One region of the Litorimonas haliclonae genome, then DNA from elsewhere that is predicted to be linked to it. Evidence: predicted binding sites of a transcription regulator. Region 1 holds the regulator's gene; the other holds the start of a gene.
The links. The regulator HrcA, encoded in region 1, represses chaperone genes, less so after heat shock. The targets are predictions, from matches to a motif close to GTTAGCANTCNNNNNNNNNGANTGCTAAC.

Region 1 (12,459 bases):
CGATATCGCCGACAATGGATAGCGTCGCATTATTCGGGCCGTAAACCTCTCCATAGAAAGTTTTTAAATCTTCTAATGTCGCGGCTTGCAAATCGGGCAAAGATCCAATGACCGTCCAATTATAAGGATGACCTTCGGGATAAAGGGCTTTGCGAATAACTTCCTGGGTATACCCATAAGGCGCATTGTCAACGCGTTGGCGCTTTTCGTTTTTTACGACCTGCTTCTCTCGATCCAGCGCGGCCTGTGTTACGGTATTTATCATATAGCCAAGGCGGTCGGAATCGATCCAGAGAATTTTATCAAACGCATCTTTCGGAACAACTTCATAATAAATCGTCCCGTCGCTCCAGGTTCCGCCATTTCTCTGCCCGCCCCATTCTGGAATCGCTTTACGGTTCCAGCCGCGCGGGACATTCTCGGAATCATTAAAGGCCATATGTTCAAAGAAATGCGCGAAGCCCGTCCGGCCCGGTTTTTCGCGATTACTGCCCGCATGGATAACGGTAGTCACGGCTACGATCGGATCAGACTTGTCGACATGGAGGATAACCTCCAATCCATTTTCTAGCGTAAACTTTTCATAGTCTAGCTTGAATTCGGAGCTTTGCGCCGCTGACGCAACGCTCGGCTCGGTCTGCGGGGACGCATGTGCCGTCGCTCCAAAGGCGCCAAGAATAAGCGCGGCTGCGCCGACATAAAGATTGGATTTAAATGACATAACAGGTCTCCTTTGACATTTCTTAACGAGGACAACGCGCGCTGTCACCTTCCTTTAAACTCCGCCCTCGTCGGAACCAGTTGCCTGAAATCCCGTATCCTTTTTATGGCTGAAATAGTTTCACCTGAATATTTCGACTCGCTCTCCATTTGGGAAATGGTGGCTCGATTAGGGCTAGCTTGTATTTTAGGGTTCGCTGTCGGATTTGACCGAGAGCTGAAATCACGCGCCGCCGGGCTTCGAACTCATATGCTCACCTCTCTGGCTGCCGCTATTTTTATGGTTATTGCGCTGGAACTAATTGCCGTGATCGGGTCAGACAGCGACCACACTCAGATGGATCCGCTCCGTGTCATTGAAGCTGTCACGGCCGGCGTCGCCTTTCTCGCCGCCGGGACAATCATCCAAGCCAAAGGCTCGGTCAAAGGCCTGACAACCGGCGCAAGCATGTGGCTGTCCGGCGCTGTAGGCCTCGCCTGCGGGTCGGGGTTTTACCGCTTGGCACTTCTCGGCACGGGGCTTTCCCTAATTGTCCTGATTCCGATTCGGTATTTGGAACGCCATCTACCAAAGAAAGATAAATCCGATATTTTAAGTCCGTCTGGCGATGAGTGATTTCGTAGAAAATACGGAGGCGGCGGAGTTCAAACAGGCACCCAAAACTTACGAGTACAGAGTTTGGGATAGTTCCGTTACTCTAACTCAAGACGAGCTTGAGGCGTCTTTCGGTCAGGGCCGCCATGAAACGCGAACAGATGTTTACTTGCCGCCGTTACGAGACTGCTTACCCAAATTTAGAGGGCAGTCTCGGCTGGAATTGAAAGAGCGACTGGACAAGGTAGACGGCATCGAAATCTGGAAGCGATCTGTCAGTTCTGGTTTCCCGATTTCGGACCTTGACCTGAAACATTTTCAGCCCTGCGTCCCGCAGTTAACTCTTTCAACTGAGACATTTCGCGAGGCTGAAAATGCCTTGGGCTACTTCAGGGAAAGGCTTGAGCTATTGCCCATTAAAAAAAGTCGAACTCTTTACGGGATAGACATTCGGGGAAAAATCGCTGCAGAAATCGAATTAACCGCGGTCTCGATCAATGGTAAAAACTATCAAACGCTAGCCATTGAGTGTTCAGACCACCAGAGCGCCTTGAATTTGGCCTCAGAGCTTGATCTCCGCCGCGAAGAAAACATCTCTTATGCAGATTGGATTAAAAAGCTATCTGGCTAGGTTCGCCAATAGCCCTCTTTCCTCTCATTCTGTGCATCCGCCCTCTTGCATGACGGGGCAAAACTGACCACATATATCCAAATATGAGCGCTCCTTTTCCGACATTTTCGCTGTCTGATCTCGACAGCCGCGCGCGGCATATTTTTCGCGATATTGTGGAGAACTATCTAGAGACCGGCCTGCCTGTCGGTTCAAGGACGTTGGCCTTATCGGGCGGGCGGTCCCTATCTCCGGCGACAATTAGAAACACGATGGCAGAATTGTCCCGATTTGGATTGCTCGCCTCTCCCCATGTGAGCGCGGGCCGCGTTCCAACCCAAGCCGGACTTCGCCTATTTGTCGACGGCCTTTTAGAGATTGGCGATTTGGGCGGCGCCGAACGGCAACGATTAGAAGCCCGGCTGGCGGGCGCCGAACAGTCATCTGACCAATTCTTGGAACAGGCGAGCGGCATGTTGGCCGGACTTGCCGGCGGGGCCGGGTTGGTTCTGAGCCCGTCTTCGGCGCCGCAATCCCCGCCCTTGCGCCATGTTGAATTTGTCGCTCTGGATGACGGGCAGGCGCTCGTCGTACTTGTTTATACGGATGGGCGAATTGAAAACCGCCTGATGCCAAGACCCGAAGGTCTTTTGCCGGCCTCACTGGAACGGGCCGGTAATTTTCTGTCCACTCGCCTGAAAGGCCGCCGCCTAGAGGAGGCCCGCGCCGATATCTTGGAAGAAATGGAAAACGGTCAGGCCCAAATTGACGCTGCCGCCGAAGGCCTTATCAAGCAAGGGCTGGCCGAATGGTCGGGAAGCGAAGAGGCAACTGACAATAAACGCGCTTTAATTGTGCGCGGACGGGCACAACTCCTTGACAATTTGGAAGCGCAAACCGATTTGGAGCGCATCCGTCTCTTATTCGAGGATTTGGAACGCAAGGAGGAGCTGATAGCGCTTCTGGACCGAACCGAAGAAGCGGACGGGGTAAAGATTTTTATCGGCACGGAGAACCCCCTTTTCTCTTTGTCGGGCTCGAGTCTGGTCATCGCGCCATACCGTGATGCGGCTCAAAATATTTTAGGGGCGGTGGGCGTGATTGGCCCGACCCGCCTGAATTACGCGCGAGTTATTCCCATGGTGGATTATACCGCACAATTGGTTGGGCGCAGGCTCGGCCCGAATGCAAGATAAAGAGAGACAGATATGTCCGACCCGAAAAAACCGACCATGCCAAATGTAAAAGGGATGGATGATTTTCCCAGCGACTCTGAATTGGACGCTCTGCAGGCCGAAATAGAGAAAGCCAAAAAGAGCATGGGCGATCATGAGATAAATCTGGGCGAAACCAGTATGGGCGCTCATGGTGAGGCCGCCGCAAAAGCAGATTTCAAGGCACAAAGCGCCGAAGAAGTTAATTCTGAATTCGACGCGGATGCCCCCGATGCCGGGGCTGCCGCAATCGCGCGTATCCAGGAACTGGAAGCCGAAATCGCCAATATCAAGGATCAGTCTCTCCGAGCCCTGGCGGACGCTGAGAACACCAAACGCCGCGCAGAACGCGAAGTCGCCGCCGCCAAAACCTACGGGATTGAAAAATTCGCGCAAGATATGTTGTCCGTTCACGACAACCTTTCCCGCGCTTTGCAGACTCTAGAAGGTACGGATAAAGCTGATTTGGGCGAGAACGCCAAAAATCTCGTGGACGGTATCGAACTGACGGAGAAAGACCTAATTATGGTGCTCTCCCGTCATGGCGTGAAGCCCGTCGGCGGCGTAGGATCTAAATTCGACCCAAACGTCCATCAAGCTGTTGCCAATATCCCCTCGCCAGAGGAGAAAGGGCATGTCGCGACGGTTATGCAGACCGGCTTCAAACTCGGCGACCGGACCTTGCGAGCCGCCATGGTAGCAGTCAGTACAGGACCAGCGACGTAGCCCTGCCCATGATCAAAATCGGTTTTCCTCAGGGGAGTCAGACAAGTGCCTGAACTCCCAGAGGTTGAAACAGTACGCCGCGGTCTCGCCCCTGTTATGGAGGGGGCTGTTTTTCAGACGGTGACATTAAATCGTCCGGACCTCCGCTTTCCCTTCGACCCGGACTTTATTGGCCGCGTACAAGGCCAACGCTTGCTCCGCCTGACGCGCCGCGCAAAGTTTCTTCAAGCCGAACTGTCCAGCGGAGAGCGGCTTTTCATGCATTTGGGGATGAGCGGGCGGTTTATCATCGAACACGCTTCGACTGCGCATTTCGTACATGAACACAAAGCTGACCCCAAGCACCATCATGTCATTTTCGGTATGGAAAATGGCGCGGTTATTACCTTTAATGACCCTCGCCGTTTCGGCTTTATGGAACTGGCGTCAAAGAATGCGTCTTATCGGCTCGACCATATCGGTCCAGAGCCTCTTTCTAATCAATTCAATGGCCCTGTCCTGCGAGAGGCGCTTCGCGGCAAAAAATCTAAAATCAAAGCCGCCTTGCTGGATCAACGCGTGGTCGCGGGACTCGGCAATATCTATGTTTGTGAAGCGCTATTTCGCACGGGAGTTTCCCCGCGCTGCGCCGCCGGACGCCTTAAAGTCGCAGAGACAGACGCGCTCGCCCGCAACATAAAAGACGTTCTCACAGAAGCGATTGAGGCCGGGGGTAGTTCCTTACGTGACTTTTCCAACACGGATGGCAAGCTTGGCTATTTCCAGCATCGTTTTGATGTTTATGGGCGCGAAGGCCAGCCCTGCCCTAGCTGCGCCGCCCCTATACAGCGTATAGTTCAAAGCGGGCGCAGCAGTTTCTTCTGCAAAATCTGTCAAAACTAGCTCTAAATTGTCAGAGGGAACACGACTTGCCACCCTTGGCCCTCCCGCGTTACAAGCCTCTCAAATTTCCGGGCAAGCCTTAATTGAGGACGCCCCCAAAGCGAGAGAGGCTTTATGGCTTATAAATTGATTGACCTGACACGTGACGGCGGAGTTGCTACTATCCAGCTGGATAGACCCAAGGCGCTGAATGCGCTCAATACCGAAATGATGGGCGAAGTTGCGAATGCACTGGCGACCCTGGAAGCAGATGACAGCGTAGGCTGCGTTGTTTTGACAGGTTCAGAAAAAGCGTTCGCCGCCGGAGCGGACATCAAAGAGATGTCCGACAATAATTACCTGTCGATCTATAAGAACGACACCTTCGAGGAAAATCACTGCGCGATTGAGCGCTTCCGCAAGCCGATCATCGCGGCTGTGGCCGGATACGCGCTCGGCGGGGGCTGCGAAATTGCCATGATGTGTGATTTCATCATCGCCGCGGATAATGCCAAATTCGGTCAACCCGAGATTAATCTCGGCGTTATGCCTGGAATTGGCGGGACGCAACGCCTGATGCGCGCGGTTGGCAAAGCCAAAGCGATGGATATGTGCCTGACAGGGCGCATGATGCCGGCCGAGGAAGCCGAGCGCGCCGGACTGGTTAGCCGCATCGTCAAGCTAGACGACCTGATGAGCACCGCCAAAGAAGCGGCAGCAAAAATTGCAAGCCAAAGCCAGCCCGTCGCGATGATCACCAAAGAAACCGTTAATGCCGGATTCAACATGACGCTGGAACAGGGCATCCGCTTTGAACGCCGCCTCTTCCAGAGCCTGTTTACTACACAGGATCAGAAAGAGGGCATGGCCGCCTTTATTGAAAAGCGGAAGCCGCATTTCAAAAACAAATAGGTGCCTAGCGCGATAGCCCCCAATTCTCTGCGATTGTAGAGTTGACGGGGCGATATCCGGCGCGTATAGGCGGCGCTTGAAATTCGGATGGATCACAGGGTCCGTCCCCTTGCGATATGAATATAGAGGAATAACATGGCAAATACGTCATCTGCCAAGAAGAACGTCCGTAAAATGGCTCGTAAGACTGAGGTGAACCGCACCCGTCGTAGCCAAGTCCGGACATTTTTGCGCCGCGTTGAAGACGCGATCACTGCCGGTGATAAATCTGCCGCTAGCGACGCGCTTAAAAAAGCCGAGCCTGCCATGATGCGGGCCGTCAATCGTGGTGTCTTTCACAAGAACACGGCAGCGCGCAAAATTTCTCGTCTAAACAAGCGCGTTAAAGCCATCGGCTAAAACGGCTTTGTAAAGTTGTTCCTCGGGCCTAAAGCTTGGGAACACAAACATTATAAGAACCGGGCCGCCGCCCGGTTTTTTTTTGCCTACCCGTGGTCCTCGGTCAGGTTTCTTCCTTTTATCGCTACGAACGACTTGGAGGCGTTCAACTATAAAATAAGGGCGCTTAACTCTGCGGCTGAAAAAATTTTTCAGAAATATGAATTTTTTGCAACGCCACTGTTTTGAGATTCTTACGTTTTTTTGAGTCAACAGAAAAGGCATAGAGAATCATGACTTTTCGCCGTTGACGGGAGTGAAAAGAGTCGGTTTATTAGAGAGGCCAGTGACCTAGGGGGGGAGCTGGCCATCGAGGGAGTTCTGGACGGAAAAGGTTGTCACCTTTCCGATTGGATCCATAAAATTGTGAAAATAATCAAGGGTTTAGCTAATTTGCCCTCTGGGTTCGTGCGGAGTAAATTTCAATGCAAGATGCAAAAGTCAGTCCTAAATTGTCGGCTGTTTCCAGTCAGGGCACGACGCCTGATCTTTATACAGGGGAGCCGCCCTTGAAGAGCGCAAATAATACGTGGGCAAAAGTCAAAACAGATCTTGGCTATGCGTTAGGGCCGAATGTTCATCGCTCTTGGACGGGACAACTCCGCGTGAGCCAAGCCAATGAACGCATTGTCACGCTTGCGGCGCCTTCGCGTTTTATTGCCTCTAAAATTGAATCCAATTATGCGGATACTGTACGCCGCCTTTGGAAAAAATACGATATGGTCGCCCCGCCGCGTGATATCATTTTTTCCGCCGCAACCGAGCGCGCGCCTCAGGTGAGAGAACAGGATAAAGGCCAAGCCGGGCGAAAATCCGCCGGGGCCGTTCCCCCTCTCGCTCCAATTAACTCAGCATCACGCAATGCCAGAGCACAAGCAAAACCGGGCGGAGACGTCGTCAATTTCGATAATCCGCAAGCCGCCGCCGCGAATCCGCGCGAGCGCTTCACCTTTGATAATTTCGTTGTTGGCGCCTCTAATGAACTTGCTTTTGCAGTTGCACGTCAAATCGCGTCCTGCCGCGCCGCACAATATAACCCTATTGTTATTCACGGCGCGAACGGCATGGGCAAAACGCATTTGCTCCACGCCATTCAAGACGCGATCACAGAATCTGAGCCAAATTACCGAGTAAAGCTAATCTCTTCCGAAAATTTTGTGTCCGCCTTTGTCTCCTCTGTTCGAGGTGGAGGCCGGGACGCGATTGAAGGCTTCAAAGCAAGCCTGCGCGATGTCGACCTTCTGATAATAGATGACGCCCATTTTATTGCCGATAAGCCCGGCTCTCAAGAAGAGTTGCTGCACACTTTGGTCAGCCTCGTTGCGCAGGGACGTCAGATCCTGATCGCCGCTGACCGGCACCCCGATAAAATCGAGAAGGCCTCTGATCGTTTGAAGTCCTATCTTTCCTCCGGTTTGGTGTGCCGTATCGGCGCCGCCGATTATGAATTACGCCTGCGCATATTGGATCGGCTCATTCAGCGCCGCCGCGCGTCCGGCAATCCAGGCCTCGCCATTCCGCAAAACGCCCGCGATCACCTGGCCGCGCGCATGAATGCGACGCCGCGCGACCTCGAAGGCGCGTTCAACCAGATTGTTGCACAAAGCGAATTTCTTGGCACGCCGATCACGCTCGAAACGGTGCAGGAAACCTTGTCAGACTCCCGCTATATGGCGGGCCAGCGTCTGACCGTTGACCGTATTCAGCGCGCCGTCTGCGAAGAATTCAATGTGACCCTTACGGACATGACGTCTAAACGTCGCGCGCGCGTCATTGCGCGGCCTCGCCAAGTCGCTATGTATTTATCTAAAAAGCTGACAAAGCGCTCGCTGCCGGACATTGGCAGACGCTTTGGCGGACGCGATCACACTACTGTCATGCACGCGGTAAAACGCATCGATGAGCTTCGCGCATCCGATGCGGAATTTAATGCTCAAATTGAAACGGTTGAAGGCGTCTTAAAGGCGTAAATTGGACTCCGCCCAGCAGTAGAAATAAAGTAAATCGGAACTGGCTCAGGGTCAGTTCCGTCCTACTACTATTGAGGAAGTGGGCCGCTGCGAATCCATTGGGAAAACAACCATTTTTCGCCTCGGGTTGGCGGCAGGCCAGCATGAAGTGTTTGCGGGTCTGGTTGACCTTCCAGATCAACATTTGCAAATAACAGAGCCCCGCCTCTATCGCATCGGAATTTTTGATTGATTTCAGGGAATGACGTCTCGGCACCCTCGAAATCCTCGTTCAAATAGATAAGGCAAGTTGCCAGGCGTTGACCAAATTTACGCATATCAGCGGCATGGGCAGCTTTGCTTGGATCAAGATAATCATAATGGGGCCGAAATTGCTCTCCGACATTGTAATGCATCACCATGGAGTTCTCCATCGTGAACATTGGAACCATAGCGATCTTTGAAATTCGCGTTTGAATTAAAAGCAGGATAAGGTCGAGATCCAGAAGGTTAAAGCTTACTGACGAATTCGTCCTCGCATCACTCTCTTTCCCTTCAACTGCCGTGTCATCATATGTGCGGGCCCGGGCGAGCTTTGGACGGGCCAAGTCAATCATCCAGTCACAAAAGCGCTCAGGCAAAAAATCGTCAAACTTGCGAATACGGGGCGCTTCACAAAGGTTTTGCTTCTCAGGGATACGCAACAAACCCTCGACGTCGATGCGGTCCCGCAAAGCCTTTGCATCGGACGGGTCCGACCCCCAAGTGCCGTTTTCAAAAGGCGCGTCAGCGAGAATTGAGAGTTGCCGCAAGGCTGGCGACCATCCAAGCGAGGCTGACAGGCTTAGGTAATCGAGCGCTTGGCGCCAATTTTGTTCGCCGATCATACCTGATGCGAAAATGACGGCAACAAACTCGGCGGCTTCTCCGTTTCCGGCGTCCATCGCCTGTTTCAAGAGCAGTTGGCCTTCGTCAACCGATTTGGCGGATGTCGGCGTTGCGATGAGCCGTTTGCCCAGCGCGGTCATAGCCTCGTGATCACCAGACGATGCCGCCGCCTTTAAACGCTCTAATTCTTCATTCGCACTCAAGCTATTTCCTTAATGCGCAACAACGACGCTACGCCAATTGTGTGGTTGTCGATATTCGGCCGAACGGCCTTTGTTGAGGTGAAGTTTATAAACAAGGGCGCAAGACTATCAACGGGTATCTGGAGGCTTACTTTTTTCCTCAAAGCCTAAAAACGCAGACGCCCGCCCGTGCCGCCCCTAGGGTTTTCGTATTGGATTAAGGATTGCCCCTCAAATTCTCCTCTCTCAACTAGCCTTTCCCTCTTGCCTCTGACCCACGCATGATTATGGTTGGTTTCCAAGTTTTTGGGAGGGCTCGTAAGCCTGCCCCATATGCCAATAAGAATGCCAATAAGAATGGAACACCGCAGATGAAACTGTCCATTGAACGCAGCGCCCTGATGAAGGCCCTCGGCCATGTCCAGAATGTTGTGGAGCGTCGCAACACGATTCCAATTCTGTCAAATGTCTTGATGAGCGCCGAAGGCGACAAAGTGAATATGGTCGCAACCGACCTTGATATCGAAATGTCGGAATCAACAGAGGCGGAAGTCGGTCAACCGGGCCAGATCACAGCGCCCGCGCATACGCTGTATGATATTGTCCGCAAGCTTTCGGATGGCGCTCAAGTCGTCTTGCAGATCAATAGCGACGATCGCTTGGACGTCGACGCCGGGCGCGCGCATTTTACGCTGCCGCTTTTGCCGTCCGGAGATTTCCCGAAAATGACGGCCGAGGGTTTTACGCATGAATTCGTCTTGCCTGCCAAAGCGCTACTGCGCCTGATCGATAAAACTAAGTTTGCGATTTCAACCGAAGAAACCCGCTATTACCTCAACGGCATTTATATGCACGCCAATGCCGGGAAATTGCGCTGCGTCGCGACGGACGGACATAGGCTCGCTCTGGCCGAAGCCGAGCTTCCATCCGGCGCGGACGGCCTGCCCGGCGTCATTATTCCCCGCAAAACGGTCGCAGAAATCCGCCGCTTGATCGACGGGTCTGACGCAGATATCGCCGTCAGCGTCTCGGAAGCTAAAATTCGTTTCACAACGGGGAGCGCTGTTCTTACGTCTAAATTGATCGACGGAACCTTCCCGGATTACGAACGGGTCATTCCGAAAAACAATCCGAAAGAATTGACCATAGACAATAAAGTCTTTGCCGACGCCGTAGACCGCGTTTCGACGATCTCTGCCGAAAAGTCGCGCTCCATTAAAATGGGCCTAGCCGACGACAATTTGGCTCTAACCGTGAACAACCCTGAGTCCGGCCATGCCCGCGAGGAGCTTCGAGTGGATTATACCGAGGAAGCCCTGGAGATTGGCTTTAACGCCAAATATCTTCTCGATGTGACCACTCAAATCGAGGGGCGTGACGCCACGTTTTTCTTAGACAGCCCGGCCAGCCCGGCCCTCGTTAAAGACAGCGAAGATCCGGACGCGCTTTTCGTGCTGATGCCGCTACGCGTTTAAGGCTTGAAGGCTCTTTATTTTATAGGTGACGTGTGAGCTATATCGCGTCTCTACGCCTCTCGGACTTTCGCAATTACGCCGCCTTGGATATAAATTTCGGGCCGGAGCCAGTTGTACTTTATGGGCCGAACGGGTCAGGAAAGACCAACCTTCTCGAAGCCCTGTCTTTCCTTTCCCCCGGACGGGGGATGCGCCGCGCCAAAGTGACCGATATTGCCCGCCGGAATGACGGCGAGCAAGCCCCCGCCTGGGGGGTAAATGTCACCTTGGAAAACGACACACGAATAAACATTGGGCAAGTGCCTGAATATCCGGGACGCCGCCTTGTCCGGGTTGATGGTAGCAATGCCACAGGCACGCAACTTGCGGAAATACTCAGCTTAATGTGGCTGACACCGGCGCAAGACCGCCTCTTTACAGGCCCTGCCGGTGACCGAAGGAAGTTTTTGGACCGCTTTGTCATGGCACATGTTCCGAGCCACGGCCTCACGAGTTCTCGATATGAAAAAGCCCGGTCAGAACGCAATCGACTTTTGTCGGATCAAATCAACGATCCTCGATGGTTTGACGCCCTTGAGACCGACCTGGCCCATTACGGGTCCTTGATTGCGCAAGCGAGGGCTGAGACCTTAGCGGCGTTGCAAAGCGAGATAGCAGCCCGGGATTCCGTCTTTCCCAAGGCCGGGCTTGCTTTGGACGGAGATTATGAAGCAGCATTTTTAGCGGGGCATTCGCTAGAGGAAGTGGAAGGCAACCTTCGCATAGACCTCTCAAACGGTCGTGGCATTGCTCAGAGGGCGGGGCGCACTTTGATTGGACCGCATCGGTCGGACTTAAAAGTGACTCATGTTGCGAAGTCCATGCCCGCTGAAGATTGTTCGACCGGAGAACAAAAGGCGCTCTTGATTGGGTTGATGCTCGCGCAGGCTCGGTCACGGCAAGGGCGAAACCCCATCCTTCTTCTGGATGAGGTTGCCGCGCATCTTGATGAGGGACGCCGAGCAGCGTTAATTGAGGAATTACTTGCCCTGAAGACTCAGCTTTTCATGACAGGCACGGATCGACATTTGTTTGAAGCCTTTGAGGGCCGCGCGCAAATGTTTGAGGTCTGTCAGGGAGAGGTCAAACGAAGCTGAAAATGAAAAGCCCTGACACGCAAAGCGTGACAGGGCGAGACACTGGAACGGGGCGCATTGTCCAGTGTTATAAAATTTACGCACCACTTAAAAAAAGGATGCTTTTGGAACTGTAATTATTTTTTCAAGAACTCTGGGAACTCTCCGATGTCCCCTGCCGCCTCGCGCATAATCAAGCCTTTAACGGCGGCGGAATCGTTTACCGCGCTTAGTCCTAACCGCCGAACATGGCCCAAAGCCTTAGAGAACGGGCGCCCCAGGACCGTTTTCGGAGCGCCGAATATATAGGACAAGCCATCTGTTGCTGTCGCAAGCGCCGTCACATCGGAACGACGCCAAGCAGCGTATTCCCTTAAGACAGCGCCGCCAATATCGCGGCCCGTCAAGAGTGCCTTTTTCAATACATCGTGCAATGTTGCCGCGTCGCGAAGTCCGAGATTCAGGCCCTGTCCCGCGAGCGGGTGAATAACATGCGCCGCATCGCCGACCAGAACTAAACGCGTGGCAATATAATCCTGCGCGAGTTGCAGATGCAAAGGATAACTCTGGCGCGGCGCGTCTAGGGAGAGATCGCCGAGATGGTCTCCTATCCGCAAGGTAAGTTCCGCCATGAAGTCAGCTTCAGAAATCGCCAAAGCTGCCTCGATAGCGGCGCTTTTATCGCTCCAGACGAGCTGGCTGCGCTGACCCGTAAGCGGCAGGACCGCCAGCGGCCCGCCCGGAAGAAACCTTTGCAACGCCAGTCCGTCATGC
Region 2 (12,459 bases), on a different contig from region 1:
CGTCTTGACCCGTAGAAGACGTTTTTCGCTGAACCGGCAAGGCACTTATACCGGGCGACCTGAAGGTCGCGTCGGTATGACATGGGATAGAGGTTTCATAATTTCACCCACGTCTTTCCTCCCGCTCGCCATCTCGGGTCGAGCCTTGCGTTCGTCCTTGAATTAGGTGGACAGCCCGCGGGGTCGGTCCCCTGCCGGAGACCGAATATAGATAACGTTTCGCAAAGGCCCGAGCCCCGCGGCAGCGATTGGAACCGGAACGGCCTCTTACATGGCTCCCACAGTCACGCCGGGACGAAGCCGTTTGCAGCTTCTGGGCGCGGTAGGCAGGCTAACGCGTTCTCGGTGGCCCGGCACAGTCGGGTGTGTCACCACCCGATGCTCAGCCTCGCCGTCCCCCGAACCAGAACCTGACGCGTTCCTGTCCGTGTTCAGAAGAACATCTTAAATATAGGGGCAAAACGCAAAGTGAGGATCTATCTCTTGGGTTTTTTATAGGTGCCTGAATCGATTGGGGTTTTTAGGGGATAAGTGCGGATGTTTATATAACACCCCGCTCATCCCGCCAAAGGGCGGGATCCAGTTTGTGCTATTAGCGACCTGGTACGAATTTACGAGACGGGACTGCGTTCAAACCCGCATACGATTAGACTTATTACAAGCCTTGAGTATCTGGATCCCGCCCTTTGGCGGGATGAGCGGAAATAGGGAGAACATCGCTTTAAGCTCCCCGCTTCCTTTATCCGCTCAATTTCGTCCCAGAAAATGAGGGATGAAACGCGCCGCGTTACATTAGGTCGCTAAAAGCGACCTCCCGAGTTTCCTCGAAAAATTTGGCCATAGCCAAATATGGAGAGGTGTGGCCATTGAGTGCAGAGTTAACGAGCCTCAAGAATCTGATTGTCTAATCCGCTTTACCTCGTCCCATAATTCTTCTTCCTTTGACTTCTCAGGATGAACCGTCGCCAACTCCGCCTCGAGCCGTTTCTGGGCAATCCCGTAGAGATAGTCCTTATCCATATCGATGCCGATAAAAAATGAGGGATAAGATTTTTAAATCGCATTAGGGCGCTAAAAGCGAACTCCCGAATTTCCTCGGAAAATTTGGCTATAGCCAAATATGGAGAGGCTGCGCCGCCCTTGCACTTTCCGAAGTCTCACGACTTCGGCGCTTCGTTGTAATCGACTCACTGGGTCGATTACGGTCACTTCGCGCCCCCGCCGCCATTAACTAAGTCGTCGAGTCATAAGACTGCATAAATGCGATCTTTAGTTGTGTTTTGTCAAGGTGCTATAACACTCCGTCATTACCCGGCCAAGCGCTCTGCGTACCCTAAAGGGCAACCGGGTAATCCATATGGAAATATTTCCATACTCGGAAGATGTGCATTTTAGGCAAGAGCCCCGCATGGATTACCGCATCAAGTGCGGTAATGACGGGGTTGAGAGTTTTATTTTTAAATTGCTCTTAAAGCATACTCCGCTAACACTCTTTCAATGACAGGGGAGTTTGATTGGGAAATGCGCGAGGACGCGGCCGCCTTTACAAGCGGGTCGCAAAAGGCGCGTGTCTGGACCGAAGGCTGGGTCCTGCGCCAGATGTATTGCCCGTCCTGTGGGGAACGGCCCCTTACGGATTATACAAATAACAAACCCGTCGCCGATTTTTACTGTGGCCTCTGTTCCGAGGATTACGAATTAAAATCAACCAAAGGGAAATTCGGGAAGAAAATTACAGACGGCGCTTATGCCACCATGATGGCGCGCCTCCAGAGTGAAACCGTGCCAAGCCTCATGCTCTTGCGATACACGATGGCGGATAGAATGGTGCAGGACCTCTCGGTCATTCCGAAACAGTTTTTCGTGACAGACCTGATAGAACGCCGCAAACCTCTGGCCGAAACGGCGCGACGGGCCGGATGGGTGGGGTGCAATATCCTGATAGACAAAGTGCCAAAGGCCGGGCGAATTTCATTGGTCGAAAATCGTATTCCGCAACCCAAAGACCGCGTTCTGGACAAATGGGCCAAGACACGATTTCTGCGCGGAAAGACCTTAGCGAAAAAGGGATGGGTTTTAGACGTGCTCAACTGTGTTGAACATATTGGACAGACAGATTTTACACTGGCCGACGTTTATAAATTCGAGAATTATCTGAGCGAACTCCATCCCGAAAACAACAATGTGAAACCGAAGATTCGGCAGCAATTGCAAGTGTTACGGGATGCGGGGATTTTGGAGTTTGTTAGGCGGGGAGAGTATAGGGTTCTCACTAATTAGGGCGAAAACCTTCTGAGCGAGCAATCCTGCCAAGAATACCTTTTACCATTATATCCATTTGTGTGTTTTCTGAATAATCTGCAGGGGCTGTGAAATCGGCTCTGCCGTCCGAAATCAGAGCATGGATTTTTCCTAGTGTCCTGGTATCTCTTTGAGGGTCATATGTCGCGATGGAATGTCCTCCATTGTAAGTGGTCATCTTCATGGCAGGGATGTCTGTGTCCCCATCTCCTATAAAAATAATCCTCGAAAATGGAATTGGTCGTTCATTTTCTGGCATGAAAGCATTGATACTGGTGTTATCCCATGCATTCTCAACACCTTTATTAATTCTGAACAAGAACTGGGTTTTTGTGGTGTAATTAATTGCTAGGCTTGGCCACGATGCTTCACCGTTGTCATCATAGATATAACGAGACGCAAAGATTTTTCGAAAATGACTTGCGATTGGACTGCCTTCAATCATTTCTTGGGTTCCAGAGGATACTATATAGTGCTCTAGGTGAAGGCCATGATCTTTTGCGAACTTATTTAATCTTGTAAACCAACTGTCGTCTTTCAATCCGTTAAATAGATTTGATGTTTTGCCGTGATTTTTCAGTCGTTCTTTAGTTAAAGGGTTTCCGTTTGCTTTTGCTTCTTGGAGCATCAACTGCATATATACTAAAATTTCGTCAGAATCATTTTCTTTTGTTACCAGTTTTACTTTTTCCCAAAATTCAGAAGTATCAAGTCCGACAGATGGGAGGAAGCTGTGCTCTTGGATATTTCCTTTAGCGAGAGTGCCATCATAATCGTAAACAATAGCAGTCCTCTTTAATTCTGGAGCGGGATTGGAAGATTTTTTGCGAAACATAAATTACCTTTTAAAGTGCAGATACCGTTCCTATACACGATATTAACATTCCTACAATTCTAACGTTTAAAGTTGTGAGCTATTTGAAAATTTTGGTTTAGAATAAGGTAGTAAAAGACGGCCTGAGAGCTTCCTACTTAAAAACCTAACGGAACTCCACACCCGCTTAAATCATTCTATCTTTCCCCACCTTCGATTGACGGAGAGAGATTATGATCAAGACGAGCACCACCCAACTCGATTTTAAAGACGGTATTGCCTTTATGACCGTGACCGGAAAGGTTTCCGAGGCGGATATGACGGCGGCGCTGGACTGGCTGCAATCGCAGGCGGAGCAGCAGGCGGAGTTCAATCTGTGTGTCGAGATGGACAAGCTGGAGTTTCCGAGCCTCGGCGCGTTCAAGGAAGAGTTTGGCCGTCTGGGCGAAGTTTTCAAAATGGCAAAATCCATGAAGAAATGCGCGCTGATATCGCGGAGCGGGTTTGTCCGCACCTTTGCCAAGGTCGAAGGCGCGCTCTGGCCCGGTCTGGAAATCCATGTTTATGAGCCGGAAGAGCGGCCAGACGCCGTTGCTTGGTTGAAGATGGGACTGGGGTAGGGGCGCAGGCCCTTATCCCCTCGTCATTACCGCGCTTGACGCGGTAATCCATGCGGCGCCGTCACGGTGTAGAGGGCATTTTCTATCTGGCTTGACCCGAGAGGTTTGAGAAAACCTTTAATCTAATTTTTTTTTTGAAAGGGCGCCATATGGATCCCCCGATCAAGTCGGGGGATGACGGTTTAAATAGGGCAATAAAAAAGGAGGCTCTCGAAACAAGTCGGGATCCGCCTAATTATTATACCAATGGAATTTTCCGATCTCCGCCGCCCTAATTTAATCCGCGCATGAAAAAGGCGGCCCGAAGGCCGCCTTCGTAATATTTCGCGAGACTGGAAAGTCGGCGAGGGATGCAACACTTGGACAATTTTGCTTTGGCAAAATTTCCAAGAAACTTCGGAGGCCGATTTTATCGGCCTAGTGTTGAGCGCATTTGCGCCCAATCACCCGAAGTTTACATCATACCTCCCATACCCCCCATTCCGCCCATGCCGCCCATATCAGGCATGCCGCCGCCGCTGTCTTTTTGCGGAGCTTCACAGATGGCGGCTTCTGTTGTCAGGATAAGACCTGAGACAGAGGCAGCGTCGAGAAGCGCTGTGCGGACGACTTTAACAGGGTCGATAATACCGGCTTTGACCATATCGACATATTTGTCGTTCTGGGCGTCATAGCCGTAATTGGCTTTGTTTTCGGAAATGATGTTGCCGGCCACAACCGCGCCTTCGACGCCTGCATTGTCTGCGATCTGGCGCAGAGGGTATTGCAGAGCGGCTTTGACGATTTCGATACCCGCTTGCTCGTCATCATTGAGGCCTTCGACATCGATGAAGCGAGAGGCACGGAGGAGTGCGGTTCCGCCCCCTGGGACGATGCCTTCTTCGACAGCGGCGCGTGTGGCGTTCAGCGCGTCATCGACGCGGTCCTTACGCTCTTTCACTTCGATTTCGGTAGAGCCGCCGACTTTGATGACAGCCACACCGCCGGCGAGTTTCGCCAGACGCTCTTGCAGCTTTTCTTTGTCGTAATCGGAAGACGTCGCTTCAGCTTGCGCGCGGATTTGCTCGACGCGGGCTGTGATGTCTTTCTTCTTGCCGGCCCCATCGACGATGGTTGTGTCGTCTTTGGTGATGTGGACGTGCTTGGCTGTACCGAGGTCTTTCAGTGTGACGTTTTCGAGCTTGATGCCGAGATCGTCAGAGATGACTGTGCCGCCGGACAGGATCGCGATGTCCTGCAGCATGGCTTTCCGGCGATCGCCGAAACCAGGCGCTTTGACAGCTGCGATTTTCAGTCCGCCGCGCAGTTTGTTGACCACGAGCGTTGCAAGGGCTTCGCCTTCGATATCTTCGGCGATGATCATCAGAGGCTTGCCGGTTTGGACAACCGCTTCGAGGATCGGCAGCATAGGCTGAAGCGATGTCAGCTTGCCTTCGCAAAGCAGGATATACGGATCGTCCAGCTCGGCTTTCATCTTTTCGGAATCGGTGATGAAGTAAGGGGACAGGTAACCGCGGTCAAACTGCATGCCTTCAACAACTTCGAGTTCGGTTTCGGCTGTTTTGCCTTCTTCGACGGTGATGACGCCTTCATTGCCTACTTTAGACATGGCTTCGGCAATCATTTCGCCGATAGACGCTTCGCCGTTGGCAGAAATTGTCCCGACCTGAGCGATTTCCTCAGACTTGGAGATTTTCTTGGCTTTGGCGAGCAGGTCTTTTGCGATTTCAGTCGACGCTTTGTCGATACCGCGTTTCAGATCCATCGGGTTCATACCGGCGGAAACGCGCTTCAGGCCTTCGCGAACGATAGCTTGCGCCAAAACGGTCGCTGTGGTTGTGCCGTCGCCGGCTTTGTCGTTTGTTTTGGAGGAAACTTCACGGAGCATCATCGCGCCGAGGTTCTGGAACTTGTCCTCCAGCTCGATTTCTTTCGCAACGGACACGCCGTCCTTGGTTGTGCGCGGGGCACCGAAAGATTTCTCGATAACAACGTTACGACCTTTTGGGCCGAGGGTGACTTTGACTGCATTGGCGAGAATATCTACACCTTCCAGCATTTTGGCTCGTGCTTCCGAACCGAATTTGACGTCTTTAGCCGCCATAATAATATCTCCTTAGAGAATTGAGTGTTCAGGTATTAAAAAAGGCGTGCTGGCTTAACCAATCACACCCATGATGTCGGATTCTTTCATGATCAACAGGTCTTTGCCGTCAATCTTGACTTCTGTACCGCCCCATTTGCCAAACAGGACGCGATCGCCTTTTTTGACATCGAGGGCAACAACTTTGCCGTCTTCGCCGCGGGCGCCGGGGCCAACAGCAACAACTTTGCCTTCGGAAGGCTTTTCAGTCGCGGTATCAGGAATGATAATGCCGCCGGAAGTTTTTGTGTCTTCTTTGACACGTTCGACGACCACACGGTCGTGGAGGGGACGAAAATTCATAGTCTCACTCTCTCAGGTTCTCAGGGTTAACGTTTAGCACTCCCATAGAGAGAGTGCCAGTGACACGCATATGAGAGGGCGCTAGGGCGTCCGCAAGTGCGAAGATGCAAATTTTTTATAAAATTTTCGAAATGAATAGGCCGCCTGCTTTGACCTTGGATGGCAGGGCAAAAAAAAACTGCACGGCCCACTCCAAAGAACAGGCCGTGCAGGGCGAAAGGACTGCGAGGGGGGAGAGAGGCAGTCCGATTAGAGGGCGCGGGTTACTTTATCAGGTCCGGCCATTTCGCATCCGCTTTGGTAATAAAAGCGGAGCGATCCTTATCCCATTTGGATTGAATGTCGGCGTTATAGTTGAGGTAGAGCTTATTATCGACAATGCGCCAATGCTTTGCGTCGCCTTTGGCCGTTTTGCCCTGCGCGGCGGCCCAGGCGCAATATCCGCCATATTGCGGCGCGTATTTGTCGGGGGTTTCCAAAAATGCGTCGAGATTGGCCTGAGAGGAAAATTTCCATTCCGCGCCATTATAGTCGGTCGAAAAGTCCTTGGAGCCTTCTACGGCCTCGCCCTGTTTGAAATAGGCCACGGCGTCATAGCCTTGCAGGGCGTCATTGGAAAACGTCCCGGTATAGACGGGGGAGCCGCCTGCATACGCCATTGGCGCGGCGGTCATCAAAGGCGCTCCGATAAAAGCAAGCGCGAGCGCGAGGGATTTGATCTGCATCTGTCTGTCCTTTCAACGACCGGTATCTGGTTTGTCGGCAGACCTTTAAAGTTTAAAGCCCGCCGACAATGACCCCGTCATATCAAAAACCCGCCCTGCGGTCTTTGCACAGAGACGTCACGAATGTGTGAGAGGGGGGGCGGATAAGTAGTCACGGGAGAAGAGCCCGAATAAACAAACTTTTTGAACACGTCATTGCCCGACTTGATCGGGTAATCCATTTGGGGGCGTTTCTAACTTATGAGGGTTCAATGAGTCGGGAAATTGCCACGATAAAAGCGAAGATGTCCCAGACGGAAACATCACAGCATGGATTCCCTGATTAAATCAGGGAATGACGGGGGAGGGTTAGTCTTTCTTTGCGGCGCGCTCCATCATTTGCCTTCCTTCTTCCAACAGGTTTAAAAACTCTTTGCTGTCGATACTTGGAATCTCTTTTCCCCTGACTTGCCAAATGCGCATGCCTAATTTCATTGCCATATCTTCTTCGGCCAATCGCACCCCTTCAGCAACTAAATCTTTAAAGGCTAAATTCTGATTTTTAGTATTTTTGTCTGACACTGAAACGATTCCTAACTCGTCTTCACCGTTTTGGCGCGGCGGCGTTTGGGCTTGCTCTTCGTCGCGGCGACGAGGGGAGATTGGAGTTGTTCATAAAGCATGAAGAGGTGCTCCACCCGTTCCCGCTCACTCTCGAACGGTTTCTTGCGGTAAAGGCGGTCCACGGCTTTATCATTGGCTTGATGGGCTTTGCGAAGGGCGGGGGGCATGGCTTTTTTGTTCGACAATTAAAACGCCCGGCCAAAGCAGGCCTATGAATTGGGAGTTGCCTTTCAGGTCTTTGACGGCTTCTTCATATCGGCCCACGCTTTTGCGTTTAATGCCGAAGACATTGAAAAAATTTCATAGAAACTTTGCGTCTAGCCCCTTTAGTAAACCGCATCTTTCCATTCTTCGGAAAAGGCTTTGGCCCGAATTTTGATTTCATTCCAACTTAGTCGCAAAATAAGTCCCCTCTGAACTCACCCCTAGCGTGTTGTCTCTGACAGGGACACTGTTTTTTGGGCCGTGCGGTGAAAGAGGTCGGATCGCATAAAAAAACCGGCCCGAGGGCCGGTTTGTTTCTAGATTAAGTCCGGCTTTGGTCGTTAAGCCGGAAGCGGCGCGTCGCCGCCCTGTGCGGGCGTGCCGCCTTTCGGCTTGCTGCCGACTTGCTCGGCGGCGTGGCGAAGCGCGGTGAGGCGATCTTCGAACGCATAGTTCGGATCGAGCGCCTCGTCGATACGAAGGCCTTTGAGCTTTTTCATAACCTCAGGGCTGATGCCGCTTGTATAGACCCGCTTACCGGCGGCTTTTGCATCCACGGCTATGGTCTCAATGGCGCGAGCCGCCGAGACGTCGACAAAAGGCAGTCGCGAGAAGTCCAGAACAATTGCGCCTGAGCCTTCCGGAATGCCTTGACGGACGTGATGTCCCAGATCGGCCGCGGCGCTAAAGCTCATCGCTCCGCCGAAGTCGAACATGGAAATCCGTCCGTCGGACTCTTCGAGGATTTTACGCTCTTCCGCAGTGGTTGTCCGCGGGAGCACTTTAGACGCTTCTTTGAGCTGATCATCGGCTGTGCGCCAGACGAAGGCCAAGGCCGCCAGGACAACGCCGAGTCCCACCGCTGTGATAAGGTCGACAAAGACGGTGACAAGAAGAACCAGCATCATGATGACATAGTCAAAACGCGGACCTCTCAAGGCGCTGCGGATATAAGAGAAGTCAATAATATCATAGCCGACTTTGACCAGAATACCCGCCAGAACAGCATGAGGGATCTTGGCCGCGAGCGGTGATAAGACCAGGACGATGGCGAGAAGGACTAAGCCGTGAACCATGCCGGAAATCTTTGTTGATCCGCCGGTTCTGATATTGACCATGGTCCGCATTGTGGCGCCTGCCCCTGGGAGGGCACCAAAGAAACCAGCAATCGTATTGCCCACGCCCTGACCAATTAATTCCTGGTCGGAATTATGTCGGGTGCGGGTGACGTTGTCGGCCACAAGGGAGGTCAACAGGCTGTCAATCGCGCCGAGAACCGCCAAGATCACGGCGGCTTCCAGAACAATCACCAAAGTGCTGCCGGAAAGTTGCGGAAGAACAAAGTCCGGAATGCCGCTCGGGATAGCGCCGAGGATTGGGACATTGGTCAAAAGAAGACCTGCCAGCGTCCCCACGATCAAAGCGGCGAGCGTGCCGGGAAGAAATTTGGAAAGTTTCTTTGGCCACAAAAAGACGGTTGCCAAGGTCAGAGCAGCGAGGCCAAGGGCGCTATAGTTTATGTTGGAGATCGCGACCGGGATGGCTTCGATGGCGGAAAAGACCGTTCCGCCTTCGGGCGCGCCGCCAAAGAGACGGGAGAATTGAAGCAAGATAATGATAACGCCAATCCCGCTCATAAAGCCGGAAATCACCGGATAGGGAACGAGCTTGATATATTTACCGAGTTTGAAAACGCCTGCCAGGATTTGAATGATGCCGCCCAGAACGACCGCTGCAAATAAGAGCGGTATGGCCGATAAGACTTGCTCCTCGATTGTCATGGACGGATCCATAGTCGCCACAAGGGAGGCGAGAAGTCCGGCAAAGACAACAACCATCGGGCCTGTTGGACCTGAAATCTGGGTGTTGGTTCCGCCAAAGAGCGCGGCGAAGAAGCCGACAATGATTGCGCCCCAGAGACCGGCAATCGCGCCGCCCTCTACGCCGGGCGGGAAGACGCCCGCGCCAAAGGCCAATGCCAACGGAAGCGCGACAATACCGGCGGTAACGCCGCCGTAAATATCGCCGCGTATATTTGAAAAATCGAAAATGGGCGGTTTCCCCGCCCGGTTACCAAGCAATGCCATGGCAAAGATCCTTAACTGAATGAGTCTTAAAATAAATTGCGCCGGGACGTTGTCCTGGCGTTTTACGGCTTATTTGGCGTGACTTTCATCGACGACGACAAATTTCTTCTGAGCGTCGTCATAGGCAGTCATGCCGCCTGTTTTGATGTCGTAGACCCAGCCATGCAATTCGACTTCGCCTTTGGCGAGGGCCGCCGCGACGGAGGGGTGGGTCCGCAAATGCTGGAGTTGAAGCAGGACATTTTGTTCAATCAGGAGTGACATTTTCTCGTCAGCGCTCATGTCTTGGCCGAGTTCATCCGCGATGGAAACAGCTGCTTTGGAAAATCCTAGCCAGCGTTTGACGTGAGGCAGGCTTTCCAAACCTTCGGGATTCATTGCGCCCGCCATAGCGCCGCAACCGGAATGCCCGCACACGACAATATGAGGCACCTTCAAAACAGCAACGGCATATTCGATAGAGGCTGTCATGCCGCCCGTATGTTCCGTATGAGGAGGGACGATATTGCCAGCATTACGGCATATAAACAAATCGCCTGGGCCGGTTTGGGTGATCATCCCCGTCTCAATGCGGCTATCGGCGCATGTTATGAAAAGCGCCTCAGGGTTCTGACCCTCGCTTAACTCTTCAAAGAGAGATTGGTTTTCAGGATAGACATTCTTTTGAAATTTCAGAACGCCGGCAGCAAAGTTAGGCATGGGGAACTCCTGTTTGTTCTTATTAAAGAAGGAAAAGTATAATTAGAATTCTAGCTGTCCGTTTTAAATTGAGCAAATTGACAAATAGGTTACGTAGGCAGGTCGTCGGGGCATCTTTGGCCGACCGGGTCTCTGCATGTCAAAAGCCTTTCAAAATAGTTGAGCCAGACGAGAACAGTTTGAGGGGAGAACGCTCTCCTTCGAAGGGGCGTAAATCTGCTCTGCCTGACCCAATCTTGGGGACATAATCGATCTGTTTCCAGATCGTGATTTCTATACCAACGAATTTACTATAGGTAATATACTAAATCATTATCCTGAGTATAGTTTTAAGCTATAGCCTAGGGCGTCGGTAATAAGCCGGTTCGAGCAGAGAGATTCACGGCGCGTTTTGAGTTGGGCTTTTAAAATGCGGAGCTTCGACCGACTCGGACTGACTCATCAAGTGACTAGCAACTCTGCGAAAAACGTCTCCAATTTTTTGAAACTTTTCCGAAAGCGGCGAAGATGGCCGCCAGGACAGACTGATCTGACGATTAGCCAGAGGATGCTCTATCCGGCGCACAATTAATTGCGTGTCGCGCTTGGCCTCAGAAATTGCGTATAGGCTCGGCAGGACAGCAATACCGCCGCCCATTGAGGCCATTTGGCGAATAGCGTCCAAGCTGGTTCCCTGATATTCTTCGCTGGTGACAGCTCCGGCCTCGCCTGCCAGTCTCTCAACGACATTTGAAAATTTTTGACTATTTCCGAGAGTAAGTAATTCCCGGCCTTTTAGGTCGGATAGGTTTATAGGGCCTCGTGAATGGGCGAGTTCGTCATCGGGCGGCACACAAATATAGATATTTTCTTTTACCAGAAACAAGCTCTCCATATCAGGGTGATCCTCTGGTGTGGAAAGAATGATATCGAAACGCCCATCCTGAAGCCGGGTCTGAAGTACTTGCGTGGGTTCTTCGCGAACGGCGAGACGTAATTCAGGATAGCTGGTATGAAGTTCGCGGGTCGCGCGCGGCAAAAGATAAGGGCCGATTGTGGGCAGCACCCCCAAGCGAACCCTACCGGCCAGGCGTCCGTCCGATTCTTGCGCCAAGACTTTCAACTCTTCGGTTTCTCGTAATATCAGTCGGGCACGCTTGACGACCTCTTCGCCGACGGGGGTTATCATTGCCCCCTTTCGGCCGCGTTCCAAAAGCGCAATGCCCAAATGCTCCTCCATATCCTTTATCTGTGCGGAAAGGCTGGGTTGACTGACAAAACAGCGTTTGGCGGCGGCGCTGAACGATCCGGTCTCTACAATGGCGACGAGATATTCAAGTTGGCGGAGCGTCGGTTTCATAACTTTCGTGTATAGAGTTTTAACCTATACCCAAAGCCATAATGTGATGAAACAGGCTATACGGGCTGTCATGAGCCCAGCCCTTTGAACTTTGGGTGTCACCCCCCATATCAAGCTCATGCAAAATTTTTCTCTCCTCGATCTCTCCCCCGTGCCCGAAGGCCATTCCACAGCAGAGGCGCTGTCCAACACCGTGGATCTGGCTAAGTTGGCGGACCGCACTGGCTATCATCGGTTCTGGTTGGCTGAACATCACAACATGCCCGGCATTGCCAGCGCGGCGACGTCTGTCGTGATTGGTCATGTGGCGGCGGCCACCCAAAACATCCGGGTCGGCGCTGGCGGCATCATGTTGCCCAATCATGCGCCCCTCATGGTCGCGGAGCAATTTGGTACGCTCGCCACCTTGTTCCCGGGTCGTATAGATCTCGGCCTTGGCCGCGCTCCCGGTACCGATATGACAACCACGCGGGCGCTTCGCCGAAACACCGGCGCGAATGACCGTTTCCCGCAAGACGTGCAGGAGCTTTTGCATTATTTCGGCGACGCGCAGTCAGGGCAGGCCGTTCGCGCCATTCCGGGCGAGGGGACGCAAGTGCCGATCTGGATTCTCGGCTCAAG

Region 2: a site for HrcA is predicted at 6,214-6,242, ahead of groES (co-chaperone GroES). Genes of this name have one in related genera too.

What each region holds. Positions count from the first base shown of each region.
Region 1 covers NZ_CBCSCO010000005.1:99,855-112,313, reverse strand. Annotated here, with positions in the region: gene ACNA05_RS11605 (M16 family metallopeptidase) at 1-721, opposite strand, end outside; gene ACNA05_RS11600 (MgtC/SapB family protein) at 734-1,336, shown strand; gene ACNA05_RS11595 (hypothetical protein) at 1,329-1,946, shown strand; gene hrcA (heat-inducible transcriptional repressor HrcA) at 2,030-3,121, shown strand; gene grpE (nucleotide exchange factor GrpE) at 3,134-3,865, shown strand; gene mutM (bifunctional DNA-formamidopyrimidine glycosylase/DNA-(apurinic or apyrimidinic site) lyase) at 3,911-4,747, shown strand; gene ACNA05_RS11575 (enoyl-CoA hydratase) at 4,862-5,638, shown strand; gene rpsT (30S ribosomal protein S20) at 5,774-6,037, shown strand; gene dnaA (chromosomal replication initiator protein DnaA) at 6,502-8,046, shown strand; gene ACNA05_RS11560 (2OG-Fe(II) oxygenase) at 8,115-9,116, opposite strand; gene dnaN (DNA polymerase III subunit beta) at 9,467-10,570, shown strand; gene recF (DNA replication/repair protein RecF) at 10,603-11,706, shown strand; gene ACNA05_RS11545 (FAD-dependent monooxygenase) at 11,823-12,459, opposite strand, start outside.
Region 2 covers NZ_CBCSCO010000002.1:598,980-611,438, forward strand. Annotated here, with positions in the region: gene ACNA05_RS07075 (DpnI domain-containing protein) at 1,498-2,280, shown strand; gene ACNA05_RS07080 (HAD family hydrolase) at 2,273-3,136, opposite strand; gene ACNA05_RS07085 (SpoIIAA family protein) at 3,349-3,735, shown strand; gene groL (chaperonin GroEL) at 4,190-5,839, opposite strand; gene groES (co-chaperone GroES) at 5,894-6,181, opposite strand; gene ACNA05_RS07100 (YHS domain-containing (seleno)protein) at 6,445-6,855, opposite strand; gene ACNA05_RS07105 (hypothetical protein) at 7,255-7,467, opposite strand; gene ACNA05_RS07110 (type IIL restriction-modification enzyme MmeI) at 7,479-7,694, opposite strand; gene ACNA05_RS07115 (SulP family inorganic anion transporter) at 8,055-9,800, opposite strand; gene ACNA05_RS07120 (carbonic anhydrase) at 9,870-10,499, opposite strand; gene ACNA05_RS07125 (LysR family transcriptional regulator) at 10,879-11,838, opposite strand; gene ACNA05_RS07130 (LLM class flavin-dependent oxidoreductase) at 11,957-12,459, shown strand, end outside.